3 regions of the Desulfomicrobium macestii genome follow, and region 1 is predicted to be linked to each of the others. Evidence: predicted binding sites of a transcription regulator. Region 1 holds the regulator's gene; each other region holds the start of a gene.
The links. Region 1 encodes sigma-54, which starts transcription at its own class of promoters, with help from an activator protein. Its sites were predicted from a motif close to CTGGCACGGNNNNTGCTT; they were not measured.
Positions count from the first base shown of each region.

Region 1 (6,916 bases):
CAGGACAAAACCGGACACTCGTTCTCGGCGGCACGGTTGAACTGACTGGCGAATCCATGCAGGGCCGTTCGGACACCCTGACATATTTTCTGGACACAGGGGACTTCCTGGCCCAAGGCAACGTCCAGGTCATCATGAACTGACAAGCGGGTTACCAAATGCGTTCACTCATACTTCTTCTCTTCCTCGCCTGTGCGACGCCTCTCTGGGCGGCCGAGACCGTCCCGGTCAAGATCACTTCCGACACCATGACCTACACCCAGAAAGGGGACCAGGTGATCTTCACCGGCTCCGTGTACGTCATTCGCCAGGACATCCAGCTCTGGTCCGACACGCTGACCGTGCTGCTGGAAAAAAAGGACGGCGCCAAGAACGCCACCCAGGGCGTGCCCGACGAGCAGGGAGCCATCAAGAAAATCATCGCCAAGGGCAACGTGCGCATAAAAGCGGACAAGGGCCGCACCGGCACCTGCGGAAAGGCCACCTATGAAGCCGACAAGGACCTTCTGACCATGGAAGACAGCCCCATGCTCATGGAAGGCGCCAACAAGATCCAGGGCGAGGTCATTAAGCTCTACATCAAGGAAAACCGCAGCGAAGTACTGGGCGGCAAGGGACGGGTCGAGGCCATCTTCAACACTCCCGCCGGCAAAGAGGGGCTTGGGCAGTGACCACCCTGACCGGTCAGAATCTGGCCAAGCGCTACGGAGCCAGGGATGTCGTGCACGACATCGGGCTTGACGTGAGCCAGGGCGAAGTGGTTGGCGTCCTGGGGCCCAACGGGGCAGGCAAGACGACCACATTCTACATGCTCGCGGGCATCGTGCGGCCCACGCGAGGGCAGGTCCTTCTGGACGGCCAGGACATAACCCGCTGGCCCCTGCACAGACGGGCCCGCGCGGGCATGAGCTATCTGCCGCAGGAAAGCTCCATCTTTCGCAAACTGACCGTGCGTCAGAACCTGCAACTGATTCTCGAATATTCGGGATTCTCGCGGGAAGAGCAAAAGCGCACGGCGGACAGGCTGCTCGATGAACTGGGGATCACCCGCCTTGAAGGGCAGCTGGCCGCCTTTCTGTCCGGCGGAGAACGCCGCAGGCTGGAAATTGCCCGCGCCCTGATCCAGAATCCGAAATTCATCCTCCTGGACGAACCCTTCGCCGGCATCGATCCCCTGGCCGTGGACGACATCCAGGCCATCATCCGGGACCTTCGCGACAAGAACATCGGCGTGCTCATCTCCGACCACAATGTTCGCGAAACGCTCCAGATCTGCGACCGTGCATACCTTGTCCACGACGGCCGCATCATCCTGAACGGCAGCCCGGAAGAGATCGTCGCCGACCCGGGCGCGCGCAAGGTTTACCTCGGTGAAGGATTCAGCCTCTAGCGGACACGATTTTCCAAGGATTGCCAGGGCCTAAGCTTTATGGCAGATTCGTTACTGGGTAGTTTTTTAGCCTGCAATCCTCTGACACGGTGAAACCAAATCAATTATGGGCCTTGAACTCCGACAAAACCTCAAGCTGACGCAGCAGCTAGTCATGACACCGCAGCTGCAGCAGGCCATCAAGCTGCTTCAGCTCTCCAGATTCGAGCTTCTCGAAGCCGTTCAGCAGGAGCTGCTTGAGAACCCCATGCTTGAGGAGGGGGTCAAGGAAATTTCCGAGGAGCACGAAATCCAGGCTCCGGCCGAAACACGCCCGGAAGTCTCCTACGAAGACGCGGAACTGATGCGCAACGCGGACTGGGAAAACTACCTCGGCGATTTTTCAAGCACCGCCAAGCAAGTGCAGTTCAAGGAGACCGAGGCCCTGGAGGAGATGATGTCCTACGAGGCCAGGCTCTCGGGCAAGCCCTCCCTGGACGGTCATCTGCTGTGGCAGCTGTGTCTGTCCAACATCACCGAAGAAGAGGAGATGATCGGCGAGGCCATCATCGGCAACCTCGATTCCCAGGGCTACCTGATGAGCACCGCCGAGGACATCGCCTCCGAGACGCTCTCTCCCCTGGCCCTGGTGGAGTCCATGCTGCATCGTCTGCAGCGCTTCGATCCCGTGGGCGTGGCCGCGCGGTCTCCTCGGGAATGCCTGCTCATCCAGCTGGAAATGCTGGGCCAGGACGATCCCATCCTGCTTTCCCTGGTAGGGGATCATCTCGAAGACATCGAGAAGCGCCGCTACAAACCGCTCCTGCGCAAGTTCAAGATCCAGATGGAGGACCTCAAGGCCTATCTGGACATAATCCAGTCCCTGGACCCCATGCCGGGCGCCAGTTACGGCAGCGAGAGCACCATATATGTCAGCCCCGATGTCTTCGTGTACGAATACGAAGGGGATTTCGTCATCGTCATGAACGACGACGGCCTGCCGAAGCTGCAGCTGAGCCCCTACTACATGGACGACATGCACCTCGCGGTCAAAGGCCCGGACCGTGAATACCTGCATGACAAGATGCGCTCTGCCATGTGGCTCATGAAGAGCTTGCACCAAAGGCAAAGAACATTATACAAAGTGGTTGAAAGCATTGTCAGGTTTCAGCGGGGGTTTTTCGAACACGGCGTGACCAAGCTCAAACCGCTCATCCTCAAGGATGTGGCCGACGACATTGAAATGCACGAATCCACGGTCAGCCGGATCACCACGAACAAATACGTGGCCACCCCGCACGGCATCGTGGAACTGAAATTTTTCTTCAATTCCGCGCTGGAAATGGATGATGGAACTCAGGTCGGATCCGAATCGGTCAAGGCCATCATCAAGAAAATGGTCAGCGAGGAAGACCCGAAGCACCCCTACAGCGACGAAAAAATCGCCGCGGTGCTGAAAGAACGGCTGGACGTGAACATCGCCCGGCGAACAGTGGCCAAATATCGCGCAGTGCTGGGGATCGATTCCTCATCCAAGCGCAAACAGGTTTTTTGACATCCCGCCCTTTGGGCCGCCCCTTCCGGACGGCAAAAAGGGCTGACCCTCAACAATCGAGGAGGCTTCCATGAGGATTACCTTCAATTTCAAAAACTTCGATCCTTCCGACCATCTGCGCAAATACGCCAAAGACCGCTTCGGCAAGCTCGCCAAATTCACGGCCGGCACCCCCGACGCTGAACTGCAGGTCAATCTCGAAGTGGAGAAATTCCGGCATATCGCCGATATAGTGCTGACGGGGAAGAACGTACATATCTCCGCCCGCGAAGACAGCGAGGACATGTACTCCACCGTCGACCTCGTCTGGGACAAGCTTGAGGCCCAGATGCGCAAGGTCCGCGACAAGGACAAGAGCCGACGCAAAGGCGGCAGCGACAGCACCCGCATGGACGCCGGGAGTTTCGAGGACGACGCGGATGCAAAGCGCAAGCCGGTCATCCAAAAGACCGACGACTTCTCGCCCAAGCCCATGATCGTTGAAGAAGCCGCGCTGCAGCTTGAAAGCACGGACAACGAATTCCTCGTGTTCCTCAACGCCGAAAGCGAAAGGATCAATGTCATTTACCGACGCAAAACCGGCGACTTCGGTTTGATCGACCCCGGGGTATAGGGAATGAAGCTTGCTGAATACCTGGACAAGGATTTGATCATCTCCGACCTCTCGGCCAGGACCAAAACCGAGGTCCTGGCCGAACTCGTTTCGACGCTGTCGGCCAAATATCCCGATCTTGACCCCAAACGCGTGGCCCAGGTCCTCATGGACCGGGAAATGCTCGGGACCACCGGCATCGGAGACGGCATCGCCATCCCTCATGGCAAGTTGGACAGCATCGATCAGGTTCTGGTCATCGTCGGCCGCAGCCACGAAGGCGTGGATTTTGCCAGCCTGGACCACAAGCCGGCCAGCATCTTTTTCACGGTGCTGGCTCCCTCAAGCGTGGTGGGCCTGCATTTGAAACTCCTGGCCACGGTTTCCCGCCTGCTCAAAGACGGATCGTTCCGTCAGGCCTTTGCCGACTCCCCCGGTCAGGACGGGTTGTGGCAGTTGCTGCAGACCGTCTAGCAAGAACGTATTCGGAGAACTCCCATGCAGCCTCAACCTGAACAGAAAAACGTGGTCATTGTCTCCGGCATGTCCGGTTCAGGCAAAAGCACGGCGCTCAAGGTCTTCGAAGACATGGGCTTCTTCTGCGTGGACGGACTTCCGGCGCGCATGGCTCCGGCGCTCATCGAACTGTTCTTCAACTCCTCCGCCAAGGACTACCCCGGGCTGGCCATGGGCATGGACCTGCGCCAGCCCGACTTCGTGGGTCAGTGGAAGGAAGTGCTGCTTGATGTCCAGAAGTTTTCCGTGCGGCCGACCATCCTTTTCACGGATTCTTCCAACCAGATCCTGCTGCGCAGATATGCCACCACGCGCCGTCCGCATCCTCTGGCCTCGGGCAACCTGGGACTGGAGGGGGCGCTGGAACGGGAGCGGGAAATACTGGAACCCATCCGCGCGCAGGCTGATCTGGTCATCGACACGTCGCATTATTCAGTGCACGATCTCAGACGGGTCATTCAGGACAAGTGGGAGAGCCTTTCTTCCCGCAGCCAGGGCATGCGTGTGCATCTCATCTCTTTTGGCTTCAAGTACGGGGCCCCGGCCGAGGCGGACATGGTCACGGACCTGCGCTTTCTGCCCAACCCCTATTTCGACGAGGCCCTGCGCCCCATGTCCGGAAAAGACGAAGCCATCGCCCGGTACGTGCTGGACAGCAACCCCGGGCACGAATACCTGCGTCGGCTTTTGGAATTTCTTGATTTCACCCTGCCGCTTTATGCGTCGGAAGGGCGTTACCGCCTGACCATGGCTTTCGGATGCACGGGCGGCCGCCACAGGTCCGTGGCCGTGACCGAGGCCGTTCTGGCACATCTGCGCGAACAGGGCTTCAACGTATCTGTCGAACATCGGCATTTCAGTCTTGGATAATCTTTGGAGGAGTAATGGTTGGAGTGATCGTGGTGACCCATGGCCAGTTTGGCAAATATCTGCTTGAAGCGGCCCAGACGATTTTGGGGCCGCAGGAACAGTGCGCCCACATAGCCGTGGAAGGAACCGTGGAAATGAGCGCCCTGCTTTCGGACCTCAAATACACAGTCAAGCAGATGGAAACGGGTGACGGTGTCATCATCCTGACCGACATGTTCGGCGGTACACCGTCCAACATCAGCCTGTCTCTGCTCCAGCCGGGCAAGGTCGATGTCCTGTCCGGAGCGAACCTGCCCATGCTGCTCAGGGTTCTGGGCATGCGCACCCAGGATCTGTCCAAGCTCGCCCAAGACGCCAAGAACGCGGCCATTCAAGGCATCGTTGTCGCCGGTGAAGTATTGACCCGTAAAATCACCGAGGCCTAGCCGTGATCTGGTTCCGCATCGACAACCGCCTCGTGCACGGCCAGATCATCGAAGCCTGGCTTCCGCACATCAGGGCCAAGACCCTGCTGGTCGCCAACGACGACCTCGCCGCCGACGAATTGCGGCAGGAAATCATGAGCCTGGCAGTGCCAAGCGGCATCTCCTTTTTGTGCTGCCAAGTCTCGGAGGTCGCTTCGATGCTGCGCAACGTCCGCAAGAGCGATCCGGATCAGCATGTCCTGATCCTCTTTTCCGACTGCGCCGATGCCAAGGCCGCGCACATGACCGGGCAGTCCTTTTCCCTGGTCAACATCGGCAATCTGCATTACGGACCGGGCAAGGAGCAGGTGTGCGAACACATCGCCCTGGGGGCGGAAGACCGCTCCTGCCTGAAATATTTCAAAGAGCACGGCGTGGAGATCGATTTCCGCTGCGTGCCTTCGGCAACGACCAAAATCAACTTGTGATGAATACTTCTCGAACCAAATCGGCATGATCGACACTCACGATCTCATCCTGCTGGCCGGAGGAAGTTTTTTTTTGCCCTCCTGTCCCTGACCCGGGTCGCCATAGACCTCGGCTTCGTTCATCGTCCGCTTTTCGCCGCCCTGCTCTGGGCGGGACTGAGCTTCAAACTCCAGCCGGCCTTGAGCGCGGGCATTTTTTTCGAGCTGCTCTGGCTTGATCTGTTTCCGGCCGGAACCTACATTCCGCCCCAGGCCCTTCTCTCGCTGATCGCCACCCTGACCATTCTGGCCTGCCTGCCGGATGCCGACATGCGCACCACAGTGCTTGTCGTCATCGCGACCCTGCCCCTGGCCTACCTTGGCGCGTGGATCGAACAACTCTACCGCAAACGGCAGAATGCCGGCTACAACCAACTTTTGACCTGGAACCGCAAGGGCAACATAAACACCTTCGCACCGCACCGGCTCACCGCCAGGGCCCTGGCCGAAATCCTGCTGCTCAATTTTTCAGTCCTCGCGCTCTGCCTGGTGCCGCTTCTGGCCGGATTGAAAGCAATTCAACCCTGGATTTCAGGCGGCCCGCAGCCGACCTGGACCATGCTCTGGATAGCCGCCTGCGCCGGAGCCATTCTCGCCCTGCGTGTACGCAAGGCCTACGCTGTGGCCGCCGTCAGCGTGGTCCTTGGCGTCATCTTTGGCCTGTGACCTCCAATGTTCTCTCTTGGCAGCCGCGAATAATTGTGATATTTCGCACAATGTCTTTGTTCGCCAATAAACCCTTGTAGGAGGAATACCATGTCCGTTTATGTTTTTGGTCACAAGAATCCCGATTCCGATACCGTTTGCAGCGCCATCGCGCTGGCCGACCTGAAGAGCAAGCTCGGCGTAGCCTGCACCCCGACCGCCCAGGGCGAACTGGCCCCCGAGACCAAGTTCATCCTCGACAAGTTCGGCGTTGCCGCTCCTGCCGTGAAGACCGAATATGCCGGTGAAAAAGTTTTCCTGGTCGACACCTCCGACCTGGCTCAGCTGCCTGACGACATCAAGCAGGCTGAAGTCCTGGGCATCGTCGATCACCACAAGCTGGGTGATCTGACCACCTCCAGCCCCCTGGAATGCTGG
Region 1 is NZ_JADBGG010000026.1:39,564-46,479, reverse strand. It holds gene lptC (LPS export ABC transporter periplasmic protein LptC) at 1-143, shown strand, start outside; gene H4684_RS15315 (LptA/OstA family protein) at 159-671, shown strand; gene lptB (LPS export ABC transporter ATP-binding protein) at 668-1,390, shown strand; gene rpoN (RNA polymerase factor sigma-54) at 1,497-2,924, shown strand; gene hpf (ribosome hibernation-promoting factor, HPF/YfiA family) at 2,995-3,537, shown strand; gene H4684_RS15295 (PTS sugar transporter subunit IIA) at 3,541-3,990, shown strand; gene rapZ (RNase adapter RapZ) at 4,015-4,902, shown strand; gene H4684_RS15285 (PTS sugar transporter subunit IIA) at 4,917-5,327, shown strand; gene H4684_RS15280 (PTS sugar transporter subunit IIB) at 5,330-5,794, shown strand; gene H4684_RS15275 (hypothetical protein) at 5,975-6,499, shown strand; gene H4684_RS15270 (manganese-dependent inorganic pyrophosphatase) at 6,590-6,916, shown strand, end outside.

Region 2 (6,916 bases), on a different contig from region 1:
TGAGCACCACAGTGCCGATGGCCAGGCCGCCGTTCAGGGGCCCCATCCAGACGTGGAACATCTTGTAGAGGTCGTTGGCGATGCCCGATTCGCTGAGCATGTAGCCCATGAAGATGAAAAGCGGCAGGGTCAGGAGCGGAAACCAGTTCAGGAGCACCATGCTCGCGTTGAAAGGCATCTCCGAGCCGCCGTCGCCCCACAGCAGGAGCGAAGCGGCCGCACCGACGAAACCCACCGCGCCGAAAACCCTCTGGCCGGTCAGAAGCAGCACCATGAGGGTCGTGCACATCAAAAGAGCGATCATTTCATAACTCATGGCATCACGTCTCCGTAGGTTTTGAGCATGTCCACGCCCATGAATTTGGAGATGTCCTTGATGAGACGCGACACGCATTGCAGAATCATGAGCACGATGCCCACGACCATGATGATCTTGATCGGCGAGAGCGGCGGAGCCCAGGCGGAATAGTTCTTCTGCCCGTACTCAAGGGAATAGGCGGTGCTCGATATGCCGCCGTAGAGCAGCATGCCGAGATAGAAGAGCAGGAAAAAAGACGTGAGCGCATCGATGATGGCCCGCGTCTTTGGCGACCAGGTGCTGTAGAGCACGTCCATGCGCACGTGCCCGCGCAGAATGACCGAATAGCCCCCACCAAGAAGGTAGTAGGCGGCCATGGTGAACTGCGCCATCTCCACGGCCCAGACCACGGGAGAGTTGAGCATGCTTCGTGAAAACGACGCATAAAGAAGAATGAACATCATCACGAACATCAGATACATGGCCACCTTGCCGACCAGACGGTTCAAGGCGTCCACGTATTTCGTATATGTCACCAATGCTTTGAACACAGGGCACCTCGCAAAGGATTATGGCTGATCCCAGAGCGGCGGCCTTTCAGGGCGCACCGGGGGAATCGGTCCCCGAATCCGGGGAGCGGGAAAGGCCCGGCTCCATCGGGAGCCGGGCAGGTTCATTTCCGATCTGCTGTCTTGTTTGCGGTGTTAGGCGTAACGGTAGGGCTTGCCCGCCTTTTTCATGGTCTCGGTGTAATCCTTGAGGATCTGGACAACCTTGGCGCAGCGGGGGCTGGTGGCCGCGATCTCGTCCCAGTACTTGATGGCTTCCGCCTCGACCTGGGCCCATTCCTCCTCGGGGATGGTGGTCAGCTCAAGCTTTCCGCCCTTGGTGCGGTAATGCGCCTCTCCCCACCAGTACCAATGCTGACGGTAGTAGTTGGAGCTGTCCATGGTGACCTTGAAGAGAGTCTTCAGATGCTCGGGAACCTGTTCCCACTTGTCGGAATTGGCGAAATAGGAACCGACCCAGGCACCGTTTATGTTATTGGTCAGATAGTATTTCGTCACATCGGCCCAGCCCACCGTGTAGTCCTCGGTGATGCCCGACCAGGCGATGCCGTCCAGCTCTCCGGTCTGCAGGGCCACTTCGACGTCTTCCCAGGGCAGGGTCACGGGCACCACGCCGAAACGCTGCATGAACTTGCCGCCGGTGGGAAAGGTGAAGACCCGCTTGCCCTTCAGGTCGGCAAGGGAGCGGATGGGCTGTTTGGTGGCGAAGTTGCACGGGTCCCAGGCGCCGGCGCCAAGCCAGGTCACGCCCTTGACTTCGCTGTAGGCCTCCTGCCAGATTTCGTTCAATCCGTAATGGTTGAAAAGGGTGGGCACATCGAGGGAGTAGCGCGTGGCGAAGGGAAAGTAGGCGGCGAAGACGGCCACATCGACGGGCGCGGCGATGGAGTCGTCGTCGCTCTGCACGGCGTCGATGGTTCCGCGCTGCATGGCCCTGAACAGTTCAGGCGTGGGCACGAGCTGGTCCGCGTTATAGAGTTCGATGACCATGTCGCCGCTTGCGATCTTGTTGAATGCGTCGATCTGCGGCTTGATGACATGCTCGGCCAGGGCAGGTCCGGCATAGGTCTGAAGACGCCAGCGGATAGGCGTTTTTTTGGACGCGTGCACAAAAGGCGCGTTGACCACGGTTGATGCCGCAGCGACCGTGGCTCCAAGGCCAGCCATTTTGACGAAATCTCTTCTTTTCATGAGTCCTGCTCCGTGTTGACCGTTTCTGTATAAAAACCAAAAATTATCGCTTTTTTGGCGTTCCATGAATGGCTTTCCATTCTCATGACGCTTGCGTCAGCGCATGTCCCTGCTGACAAACCTGAAAAAAGCAATAACTCGGCCAATACTTTTCAATTTTGAATTTAACTCATGATTACGATAAGTAATGACTTATTAATCTATCAAAAAACTCGTATTTCCAGAATAAATGTCGTATTTTTTGCCCAATTGAGTCACATTTCAAGATGTTATTTTACAAAATTGAATAAAATTGTCATACACGCTCTTTGCGCACCAACTCGGGACACCCGAAACTGGTTCGAGAGGAGCCGAAAACAAGCGCCAAAACATCCCTCCCCGCCCTTTGGAAAAAAATCCTTTCGGAATCGCACAACATTTTCACTTGTGACCAAAAATTATCCATTTTTGTAATTAATAATTTTCGGAATTGACCCGTACCGCCCACGAGTACCTGCGAAACCGATCGGTTCCGAGCGGCGGAGACCCTTTTTTCATGGACAAAAGTTGCGCCATTGGGCATCAGCCGTATGACACAAAGTCCGGTCTTTCACCTCTCGCGGACCGGGTGCGGACCGAACGCAAAGCGCACCGTGCCTGCCTGAATCCTCTGGCATGCATACTGCTAATACCGGTCTGGCCCTTCTCCACACAATCTTGAAACACGAGGACACAAATGAAACGTACCCTGTTCCTGGCCGTGCTCGGCCAGGCATTGTTCATGGGCACCACGGCCATGGCCGAAAAAATCAAGGTCGCGGGCATTTACACCCAGCCCATCCAGCAGAAATGGGACGCGACCCTGCACAAGGCTCTTTTAAACGCCGAAGCGGCCGGTGAAATCGAATATGTCTGGAGCGAAAAAGTCTCCAATACCGACTACATCCGTGTCCTGCGCGAATACTCCGAAGCCGGCGTGCAACTCATCGTCGGCGAGGCCTTCGGCATCTCCCGCGACGTGCGCAAGGTGGCCAAGGATTACCCGAACGTGGCCTATCTCATGGGTGACACCTTCGGTCCCGACGGCGCAAATCTGTCCGTCTTCGACAACTACATCCACGAGCCCTGCTACCTCATGGGCATGATCGCGGGTTCCATGAGCAAATCGGGCAAGATCGGCATGGTCGGCGGCTACCCCATCGGTGAAGTGAACCGCCTCTTTCACGCCTTCATGGCCGGTGCCAAGGCCGTCAATCCGGCCGTCCAGTTCAAGGTCTCCTTCATCGGCTCCTGGTACGATCCGCCAAAGGCCAAGGAATTTGCCTACGCCCAGGTCGAGTCCGGCGTGGACGTGCTCTACGCCGAACGCTCCGGAGTGGTCGATGCCGCCCGCGAAAAGGGCATCATCGCCTTCGGCAACGTCAATGACATGAACAAGGAAGAAAACGGCCAGGGCGTGGTCGTGACCTCCGCCCTGTGGCACATGGAAGCGGCCCTGAACCACGCCATCGAGCGGGTCAAGGCCGGAACCTTCGCCGCCGAGGATTATCGGGAATGGACCATGATGGCCAAGGGCGGAGCCTCCCTGGCGCCCCTCCACGACTTCGAGGACAAGGTCCCCGCCGGCGTCAAGGCGAAGATCGCCGAGACCGAAGCCGCCATCAAGGCCGGAACCCTGGTCATCGAAATCAACGACGACGAACCCAAATCCACCTTCTGATCCCAAGGGGGCCGAAACCGTTCGGCCCCTTTTTCCGGTCAATCATGTCCACCACATCCTTGCTGAAACTTTCCGGCATAACCAAGAATTTCGGTGCTCTCAAAGCCAACGACGACATCTCCCTGACCCTGGCCCAAGGCGAAATGCTGGCCCTGCTCGGAGAAAACGGCGCAGGCAAGACCACCCTCATGTCCATCCTCTTCGGACACTACGTGGCCGACACCGGCAGCGTGGAGGTGCAGGGCAAACCCCTGCCCCCGGGTTCGCCCCGGGCCGCGCTCGAAGCGGGCGTGGGCATGGTCCACCAGCACTTCACCCTGGCCGGGAACATGACCGTGCTCGAAAACATCATGCTCGGCACAGAATCCCTGTGGGGGCTGCGCCGGGGCTCGGCGCGCGCCCTGGCCAAGCTGGGATCGCTCATGGACCGCTTCAGACTGCACGTAAATCCGCACGCCTTGGTACGCGGCCTGTCCGTGGGCGAACGGCAACGGGTCGAAATCCTGAAGGTCATGTACCGGGACGCACGCATCCTCATCCTCGACGAACCCACTGCCGTGCTCACCCCGCAGGAAAGCGACCATCTCTTCGCCACCCTGCGCGGCCTCGTCGAGCAAGGGCTGAGCGTCATCTTCATCACCCACAAGCTGCGCGAAGTCATGGCCGCCAGCGACCGCTGCGTGGTGCTGCGTCATGGTCGCGTGGTGCTTGAGGCTCCCACCGGACAGACCTGCGCCGAGGAACTGGCCAAGGCCATGGTCGGAGCCAACATCCCGAAGGCCACACGCGGGAAGCTCACGCCCGGCGAGGAGGTCCTTTTTCTGGATCGCGTCCGCGCCGACGCCCCGGACCGGGGACCGGGCCTGTGCGATCTGTGCCTTTCCGTAAAGGCCCACGAAGTCCTCGGCATCGCGGGCGTCTCCGGGAACGGTCAGGCGCTGCTGGCGGACCTCTTGTCCGGCCTTGTCGCCCCGGCCGAGGGCAGCGTGGTACTGCGCGGACAGACCGTGAGCCGCCCAAGCCCGGCGACCATGATCCGCGCCGGCGTCGGCCGCGTGCCGGACGACCGCACCGGAACGGGCCTGGTGGCGGACATGACGGTCATGGAAAACCTGTCCACGGAGATCTACCGCCTGCCCGGTTTCTCCAGGCGCGGCATGCTCAACTTCAAGGCCCTGTCGTCCCGGGCCGCGCAACTCATGGACGTGTTCGACATTCGCTGCTCGGGCAAGGACGCCCCGGTGCGCAAACTTTCCGGCGGAAACATGCAAAAACTCATCCTGGCCCGGGTCCTGTCGCAGGGGCCCCACCTCATCCTGGCCAACCAGCCGACCTGGGGCCTTGATGTCGGGGCCACGGCCGCCGTGCACCAGCATCTTCTGGACGCCGCCCGGCGCGGGGCCGGAGTGGTCCTCATTTCCGAGGACCTGGACGAACTCTTCCAACTCTCCGACCGCATCCAGGTCATGTACCAGGGCCGTCTTTCCCCTCCGGAAAACACGGCCACCGTGGACCGGGCCAAGCTCGGACTCATGATGAGCGGCCAAACCTTCGACCACAGGGGGTTCGCATGAGATTCGAACCCCGCGAATCAGTAACCCTCGGCTGGCAAGTCGGCGCGCCGCTCCTGGCCGTGCTCGGTTCCATGCTGCTCTGCTCCGGACTCATCCTCTGGGCCGGAGCGGACCCCTTGAGCGCATGGCGGCTCCTCATCAAAGGGGCCATGGGTTCAACCTTCGCCCTGACCGAGACCCTGACCCGCGCCACCCCGCTCATCTTCACCGGCCTTGCCGCGGCCGTGGCCTTCAGGGCCAAGCTCTGGAACATCGGCGGCGAAGGCCAGTTCTATGTCGGGGCCTGCATGGCCACCTGGCTCGGAACGGGGATAATCACCCTGCCCGCCTGGCTCATGATCCCCTTTCTCTTCCTGTCCGGTGCCCTGGCCGGAGGCCTGTTCCTGCTCATCCCGACCTGGCTCAAGACGCACCTCAAGGCCGACGAGGTGGTCACCACCCTGCTCCTCAATTTCGTGGTCCTGCTGGTCGTCAACTGGCTGGTTTTCGGCCCCTGGAAAGACCCCATGGCCATGGGCTGGCCCCAGGCCGCCCCCGTCATCGACCAGGCCATGCTGCCCATCCTGATCCCCAAGTCGAGCCTGCACCTCGGATTCATCCTGGCCCTGGCCTGCGCCCTGGCGGTCTGGTGGATGATGCGCTTCACCATCTGGGGCTTCGAAATCCGGGCGGTCGGCGCAAGCCTCAAGGCCAGCACCTTCGCGGGTATGCCCGTGCAGGCCACCATCATCCGCACCGCGCTCCTGAGCGGCGGACTCGCCGCCATGGCCGGGGTCAGCGAACTGTGCGGCGTGAAGGGCTACCTGACCCTCGATCTGTCCCCGGGATTCGGCTACTCCGGCATCGTCGTGGCCATGCTGGCCGCCCTGCATCCCCTCGGAGTGGTGCTCTCGGCCATCTTCATCGCCGTCATCTACATCGGCGCCGATTCCATGAGCCGCGCCATCACCATCTCCAACTACATCGCGGACGTGACCACGGCAGTGAGCCTGCTCATGGTGCTCCTGGCCATGTTTCTGACCCGCTACCGCATCCGCTGGAAATAACATGGACATCCTCTCCCTTTTTCTCGAAACCGGATTCTGGCTGGCCACCGTGCGCATGGCCACCCCGCTCATCTTCGGCACCATGGGCGAACTCATCTGTGAACGGGCCGGAGTCCTGAACCTCGGCATCGAGGGCATCATGGCCGCCGGATGCATGTCCGGCTGGACCTGGGTCTTCCTGGGCGGAACCCTCTGGGGCGGCGTGCTCTTCGCCGCCATGGTCGGCGCATGCCTCGGCCTCCTGCACGCGGTCTTCACTGTGCATCTGGGCCTCTCCCAGCATGTCACCGGCCTCGGCATCACCATGCTCGGCGCGAGCTTAAGCTCCTTCGTCTTCCGCATGCTCCTGCCCCAGGTCACCACCCCGCCCAAGATCACCCCCTTCGCGCCGCTGGACATCCCGGTGCTCTCCGCCCTGCCCTTCATCGGCCCAGTCCTCTTCAGCCAGACCGCGCTGACGCTCCTGGCCTTCGTCCTGGTCGGCGTCACGGCCTACGTGCTGCTGCGCACACCGCTCGGCCTGGCCCTGCGCATGGTCG
Region 2 is NZ_JADBGG010000005.1:136,098-143,013, forward strand. It holds gene H4684_RS05110 (TRAP transporter large permease) at 1-316, opposite strand, end outside; gene H4684_RS05115 (TRAP transporter small permease subunit) at 313-849, opposite strand; gene H4684_RS05120 (TRAP transporter substrate-binding protein) at 1,003-2,058, opposite strand; gene H4684_RS05125 (BMP family protein) at 2,774-3,757, shown strand; gene H4684_RS05130 (ABC transporter ATP-binding protein) at 3,802-5,331, shown strand; gene H4684_RS05135 (ABC transporter permease) at 5,328-6,377, shown strand; gene H4684_RS05140 (ABC transporter permease) at 6,379-6,916, shown strand, end outside.
Region 2: the regulator sigma-54 is predicted to act here: its motif matches at 2,708-2,725, upstream of H4684_RS05125 (BMP family protein).

Region 3 (6,916 bases), on a different contig from region 1:
TCGCCCTGGAGGGCGCGCTGGTAGTTGATGCCCTGCACGAAGTTGGTTTGGCCGATCTTGTTCTCGTCGAAGAGCTCGAAGCCGATGCCCTGACCATGCAGGGAGCCTTCGCCGGCAAGTTTGAGCCGCGCTTCGTAAACCATGTCTCCCGGCACCGTGATGGTGGTTCCGGAATCGGTGATCCGGTAGGGGATTTTTTCCTTTTGCAGGTAGTTCACCACGCTGGACGCGTCTTCCTGATACAGATTGCTGTACAGGACCCTGTAGTCGACCTTGTTCATCCAGAAGATCATGGCGAAGAACGCGATCAGGAGCGAGACCAGCAATCCTCCGAGGAGGATGCGCTGGGCCAGGGATTTATCGGTCCAGAAGTCCGTGGCCTTGGCCAGGGTGCTTTGCAGAAAGGGGGGCATGGTGAATCCTCGCGTGTATTAGAATCAGAACTGGATGCGCATTATTTCCTGATAAGCCTGCATGACCTTGTTGCGGACGGCGGAGGTCATGTCCATGGCCAGTCCGGCCTTTTGCAGGGTGATCATGAGCTCATGCACGTTCTGGTTTTTGCCCGAGACAAAATCCTGGATCATGAGCGATTTTTCCCCCTGCATTTCATTGACCTTGGCCAGGGACTCTTCGATGGTCTGGGCAAAGGACTGAGTCGCTTCCTTGGTGGACGTGTTCTTGGCGTCGATGCTTTTGGGGTTGCTCAAAAGCTCGCTTGCCGCCGAATAGGCCTTGATGGCCAAGGGTGATACCGCCATGGAATGTCTCCTTGTCTGTGTCTGCTACTTTATCCGGTCCGGGTCATGGTCCGGGCTAACGTCCGATTTCAAGGGCCTTGGAAAACATGCTCTTGGACGTGGTGATGGTCGAAACGTTGGCCTCGTAGGCGCGCATGGCCGAGAGCATGTTGGTCATCTCCTCCACCACGTTGATGTCCGGATAGCTGACGTAGCCTTCCTCGTCGGCGTCCGGGTGCCCCGGCTCGTAAACCTGCTTGAGCGGCCGCCGGTCGTTCTGGACCGATTCGACCCTGACTCCTTTGACGTCCTGATCCAGGGCCGAGTTCATGGCCTTGGAGAAGGGGCTCTGCACTTCGGTTTCCTTGAAAACGACTTCCTTGCGGCGGTACGGTCCGCCGTCCGCGGTTCTGGTCGTCTTGGCGTTGGCCAGGTTCATGGAGATGACGTTCAAATGGGTGCGTTCGGCCTTGAGCGCGGACGCCCCGACATCGATGGCGGTCATGAAGTCCATTATTTGCCTCCGTCAGCGATGGTTTGCTTCAGGCCGGAGAGGCTTTTCTGCATCACCGTCGCAAGCGTGTTGTAAAGGAGGTTGTTCTTGGCCATGGCGGCCATCTCCTTGTCCAGGTCCACGTTGTCCACGCCCTGCACTACTCGCGGCGTCAAGGATTTGGTCACGCTGGCCTCGGCCGAGTCGGCGGCGAAGGCGAGAGGAAAGTGGTCGGGATGCGTGCGGGCCACGGCTCCGGTCTCGGAAAGGCCGAGGGCGGCCTGGAGGTCTTTTTCAAACTCCAGGGTGCGGGCCTTGTAGCCGGGCGTGTTGATGTTCGCCAGGTTGGTGCTGACGATGTTTTGACGCTGCAGCTGAAAATCCATGACCTTGGCCGTCAGATCAATGTGATCGGGAAACAAGCTTTTCATTCGATAACCCCTTGTCATACCGGCTTTTGTTTTTCATCTTGAGACAGAGCCGGGATGCTGACGAGGTCTGGTTTGCAATGACCATTCCAGATTGCGCAGAAGGCAATATGATATTTAAAATCATCATGTTGTCAGGAGAGAGGCATGTTCGGGGAGAAGTTTTGCTGAGTGGAGAGAGGTGTGGCACCAAAGTTGCTAAGTCGTTGGCAGACAGTCAACGCATACTAGATTTGCCGACAAGGAGGAGGAACCATGAGTTCGCATCTGGATTATGAAATCAACAAGGAACTTGGCGAATGTTATCTTTTCATGGGTGAATTGGACAAGGCCGAGAGTTATTACCAGAAAGCCGCAAGCAGCAACGGCGTCCACCCGGATCCGTATCTGGGCCTGGCGACCATTGCGGTGCAGCGCGGGGACCTGAATCAGGCCTTGACCATGTATCAAAAGGCCGACGATATCGCATCTTCGGACAAGTCCATTGCCGGGATAGCGCTCATCAGCGCCCAGCAGGGTCAGGAAGACAAGGCGTTCGAGCTGTATCAGAAGGCCCTCGGGCTCAATCCTGAAAACATCGTCGCTCTTTTCGGACTGGTTCAGGTTTCGCATGTGCTCGGGCGCACCGCAGAGGCCATCGCCCCCCTTGAGCTGCATCTGGAGATCAATCCGGGCAAGAGCGAAGTCCGCTATGCCTTGAGCGGTTGCCTTGTGTCCTGCGGCCGCAAGGACGAGGCCAAGGCGCATCTGCATCGGCTTTTGGAGTTGGACCCCGGCAACGCGTCGGCGAACGAACTTCTGGCCCAGCTTTAGAACGTTTTCGTTCCCCTCCCTCAAGGCAGGCCGAATCCCGGCGATCCGGGATTCGGCCTGCCTGTGTTATTGCATATTGCGATCAAAGGTGGCAGTGCACGGCGAACATTCTTTTGAGAGGGGGACACCATGAACATGTTGCCGATTCGCCGGGCCATCCTGAGCGTCACAGATAAATCAGGCCTTGATGACTTTGCCCGTTTTCTGCAAGAGCAGGGAGTGGAGCTCGTTTCCACCGGGGGCACCCGCAAGAAGCTCGTCCAGGCGGGCCTCAAAGTCCGTTCCGTCAGCGACGTGACCGGTTTTCCGGAGATTCTGGGCGGCCGGGTCAAGACCCTGCACCCGCACGTGCACGCCGGAATCCTGGCCGACAAGGACGATTCCACCCATATGCAGACCCTGAAGGACCTGCGGCTGTCTCCCTTCGATCTGATCTGCGTCAATCTCTACAATTTTGCCGAAGCCGTGCGCCAGACCCTGGAAGACAAGCAGGCCGTGGAACAGATCGACATCGGCGGACCGACCATGCTGCGCGCCTCGGCCAAGAACTTTCATTCCGTGGCCGTCATTCCTGATCCGTCCTACTATGCCGAATGCATGCAGGAGATGAAGAGCAACGGCGGTTCCCTGTCCCTGGACTTCCGCAAGCGCATGGCCGTGGCGACCTTTGCCCTGACTTCGGAATACGACCGCATGATCACCGAGTACCTGAGCCGCTCCTGACGGAGCGGCCCGGCCGGCTCACACCGGCCACGGAGAGAACACCATAGCATCAAAACCACTCGGCAACCTGACCGGCCTCAAACCCAGCCAGATCACGGCCATTTCCCGGCTCTACAACAGACGCTTTCCCGACCAGGGCGGGTTCACCCCCGACCAGGCCCGGGAGCTGGCCATCCTGAGCAGGGGCGTCAGCCGTCAGATCGGCGTGCTCATAAACCGCAAGGGCGTGCCGGTCATGGTACTGGTCGGAGAGCAGGACGGCATCCTGATCCCCGAGCTTTCGCGCCATCGTCAGGCCGACTCCCGGCTTTCCGGCCTGCGCCTCCTGCACACCCATCTCGATTCGTCCCTGCTGACCCAGGAAGACCTCATGGACATGGTCTTTTTGCGTCTTGACGCCATCAGCGTGCTGACGGTGTCTTCCGACGGGGCTCCCAGAACCTGCCAGATCGCCCACATCCTGCCTCCGAACACCGACGAGCTGCCCTATCAGATTCACCCGGCCATGATCTGGGATGATGTGGATTTTGATTTCGGAGCGAACGTCAAGGCCCTGGAGGACGAGCTTGCGCGCACGGGCCAAAGCGTGGCCGCCGCGGCCCGTGAGGGCTCGGCCATACTGGTCAGCGTGGCTTCGGAGTCCAGGGGCGCGCAGGAGCGATCCCTGGCGGAACTGGCGGAGCTGGCGGATACGGCCGGACTGGAAGTGGTGGGGCAGGTCGTGCAGCGGGTGACCCGGGTCAATCCCAAGCTCATCCTCGGCCGGGGCAAGCTTGCCGAGCTGGAAGTCCTGGCCTTGCAGAAGAATGCCGCGACCCTGGTCTTCGATCAGGAGCTGACCCCCACGCAGCAGCGCAACCTGAGCCAGATCACCGAGCGCAAGGTTCTGGACCGCACCCAGCTCATTCTCGACATTTTCGCCCAGCACGCCCAGACTCGCGAAGGAAAGCTGCAGGTCGAGATGGCCCAGCTCAAGTACATGATGCCGCGCCTAGTGGGCCAGAATCGGGCTCTCAGCAGGCTGGCCGGCGGCATCGGCGGACGCGGTCCGGGCGAGACGCGTCTGGAGATGGATCGCCGCAAGATCCGCGAGCGCATCGCCCAGATCAAGGCGGAGCTCATGAGCGTGCGAAAGCACCGCAAGTCCACGCGCAGCCGCCGCGACAAGGCCGGGCTGCCCATCGTCTCCCTGGTCGGGTACACCAACGCGGGCAAGTCCACGCTTCTGAACACCCTGACCAAGAGCGTGGTCCTGGCCGAGAACAAGCTTTTCGCCACGCTCGATCCCACCAGCCGCCGGTTGCGTTTTCCCGAGGACCGGGAAATCATCCTGACCGACACCGTAGGCTTCATCCGTCACCTCCCGGCCGATCTGCGCGAGGCCTTCATGGCCACCCTGGAGGAACTTGAGAGCGCGGACGTGCTGGTGCATGTGGCCGACGCCTCCCATCCGGAGATGGACGCCCAGATCGAAGCGGTGGAGTCCATCCTGCGCGACCTCTCCATCGACACCATTCCGCGCATCCTCGCCCTGAACAAGACCGACCGCATAAGCGAAGAGACCCGCCAGACCCTGCGCTTCGTCCATCCCGAAGCTGTCTTCATTTCAGCCCTCGAACGCCCGACCCTGGCTCCTTTGGTCGAGCGCATCAAATCGCTGCTGTGACGCCGCGTCCTGTGCAAAGCCTCTTTCGATAAAGGCATGGATTCCCGCCTGCGCGGGAATGACACATGAACAACGCCTGAATTGGTGGTTACGGATCGACGACGGCCAGGAGTTTTCGCCTTGCGACCACGTCATTCCCGCGCAGGCGGGAATCCATGCTTCATCCGGCACGAACCCTTCGCCCCTCCGGGCATCTTCCCTTGGTCGATGAGCAGGAATTTTCGCCTTGCGACCACGTCATTCCCGCGCAGGCGGGAATCCATAATTCATCCGGCACGAACCCTTCGTCCTTCCGGGCATCTTCCCTTGGTCGATGAGCAGGAATTTTCGCCTTGCGACCACGTCATTCCCGCGCAGGCGGGAATCCATGCTTCATCCGACATGAACCCTTCGCCCCTCCAGGCATCTTCCCTTGGTCGATGAGCAGGAGTTTTCGCCCTGCGACCACGTCATTCCCGCGCAGGCGGGAATCCATGCTTCATCCGACATGAACCCTTCGTCCCTCCAGGCATCTGCCCTGAAAAGCGAAAAGCGCGAAAACCCTTGGGCTTCCGCGCTTTTCGCGTTGTATTCAAGACGAAAGTTACTTCATTTTCCAGGGATGTTCCTCGCCCGCCATGAGGCGCTGGATGTTCTCGGAGTGCTTCCAGAAGATCAGCGCCATGAGCACCAGGGCCAGGGGAATGGCGCTAAAGAGGCCCTGGAAGAGCAGCACCACGGGCATGAGCGCGACCATGACCAGGGAAGCCAGGGACACGAAATTGTAGAAGTACAGGGCCGCGAGGAATCCAAGGGCGCAGAGTATCGTCCCAGAGGTGGAGATGGCCACGAAGGCTCCCACCCAGGTGGCTACGCCTTTGCCGCCCTTGCCGTGCAGGAACACGGAGAACATGTGTCCGCAGACCGCGGCCGTGGCGACCAGCGTCAGAAAAAAGTAGGAATCCGAGAAGCTCGCGGCCAAGGCCACGGGCACAAAGCCTTTCAGCATGTCCAGGGCCAGGGTCAGGGCTCCGTACTTGGTGCCGCAGAGGCGGCCGACGTTGGTCGCCCCGATGTTGCCGCTGCCCTCACTGCGCGGGTCGATGCCGCAGCAGGTTCTGGAGATCAAGAGGCCGAAGGGCATGGCACCCAGAAGATAGCTGATTGCGAGCCAGAATATTGTCACCATGTGCAGTCTCCTTGGTCTTTGGAAAGTTGGATTGGCATGTGCCGAAATCCCCTACGTGAAAATGGCTGCCCGTACAAGTTCATTCCTCTTCCCAGGCCTCGACGATCTTGATCTCGTTGTTCAGGGGATCGACCTTGCCGATTCTGATGGAAAAGCCCTGGCCGAGGCGGATCTTGTCCCCGAAGATCTTGCGCGGAGCCTTCAGGAAGAGCTGCAGATCGGGCAGCGAGATGGTCACCAGGTGCGAGCCCGGATCGACAATGATCCCGGACCAGCGCATCTTTTTGTGATTTTGCCTGAAATATTCGTATTTCCAGTATCGTGGGCGCATGCGCTGAACCTGTCCGACCAGTTCGGCCCTGCTGGACAGCAGCGGGAGCAGGCTTTCGAGCTCGGCCTGGTTCAGCAGGCGCCCGTGCCCGGTCAGTCTGGCCATGATCTGGGCCATGTTGATGAAGTCCGAATAGCGCCTGAGCGGCGAGGTCACCGGAGCATAGGCCTTGGCCCCGATGGTGGCGTGACGCCGGGGCTCGCATTCAAGGATGGAGGGGCCCATGTTGTTGATGATGCGGTAGATGTCCGTGGGATCGGTCCAGACTCCGGCGCTTTCGGCGGGCAGCGTGATGTTCTGGGTCCTGAAAAGCAGGGCGGTGCCGGTCTCCCGGGCCCACGAGCCCATGGCCTTGTTGGCCAGGATCATGAACTCGGACACGATTTTCTGCGCTTCGGGCGTGGATTCGGACTGCACGACCTCGACTTCCGGATTGACCGGGTCCTTGCACAGGACCATGCGCGGATCGGGCTGGTCCATGATCACGGCGTGATCGCGGATGCGCGCCTGCCGCAGCAGGGTGGCCAGGTCGCGGGCGTGGTGCAGCATTCCGG
Region 3 is NZ_JADBGG010000003.1:158,240-165,155, forward strand. It holds gene fliF (flagellar basal-body MS-ring/collar protein FliF) at 1-413, opposite strand, end outside; gene fliE (flagellar hook-basal body complex protein FliE) at 438-761, opposite strand; gene flgC (flagellar basal body rod protein FlgC) at 817-1,254, opposite strand; gene flgB (flagellar basal body rod protein FlgB) at 1,254-1,664, opposite strand; gene H4684_RS03140 (tetratricopeptide repeat protein) at 1,917-2,474, shown strand; gene H4684_RS03145 (IMP cyclohydrolase) at 2,604-3,197, shown strand; gene hflX (GTPase HflX) at 3,241-4,863, shown strand; gene plsY (glycerol-3-phosphate 1-O-acyltransferase PlsY) at 5,447-6,031, opposite strand; gene H4684_RS03160 (ribonuclease catalytic domain-containing protein) at 6,111-6,916, opposite strand, start outside.
Region 3: the regulator sigma-54 is predicted to act here: its motif matches at 1,737-1,754, upstream of flgB (flagellar basal body rod protein FlgB).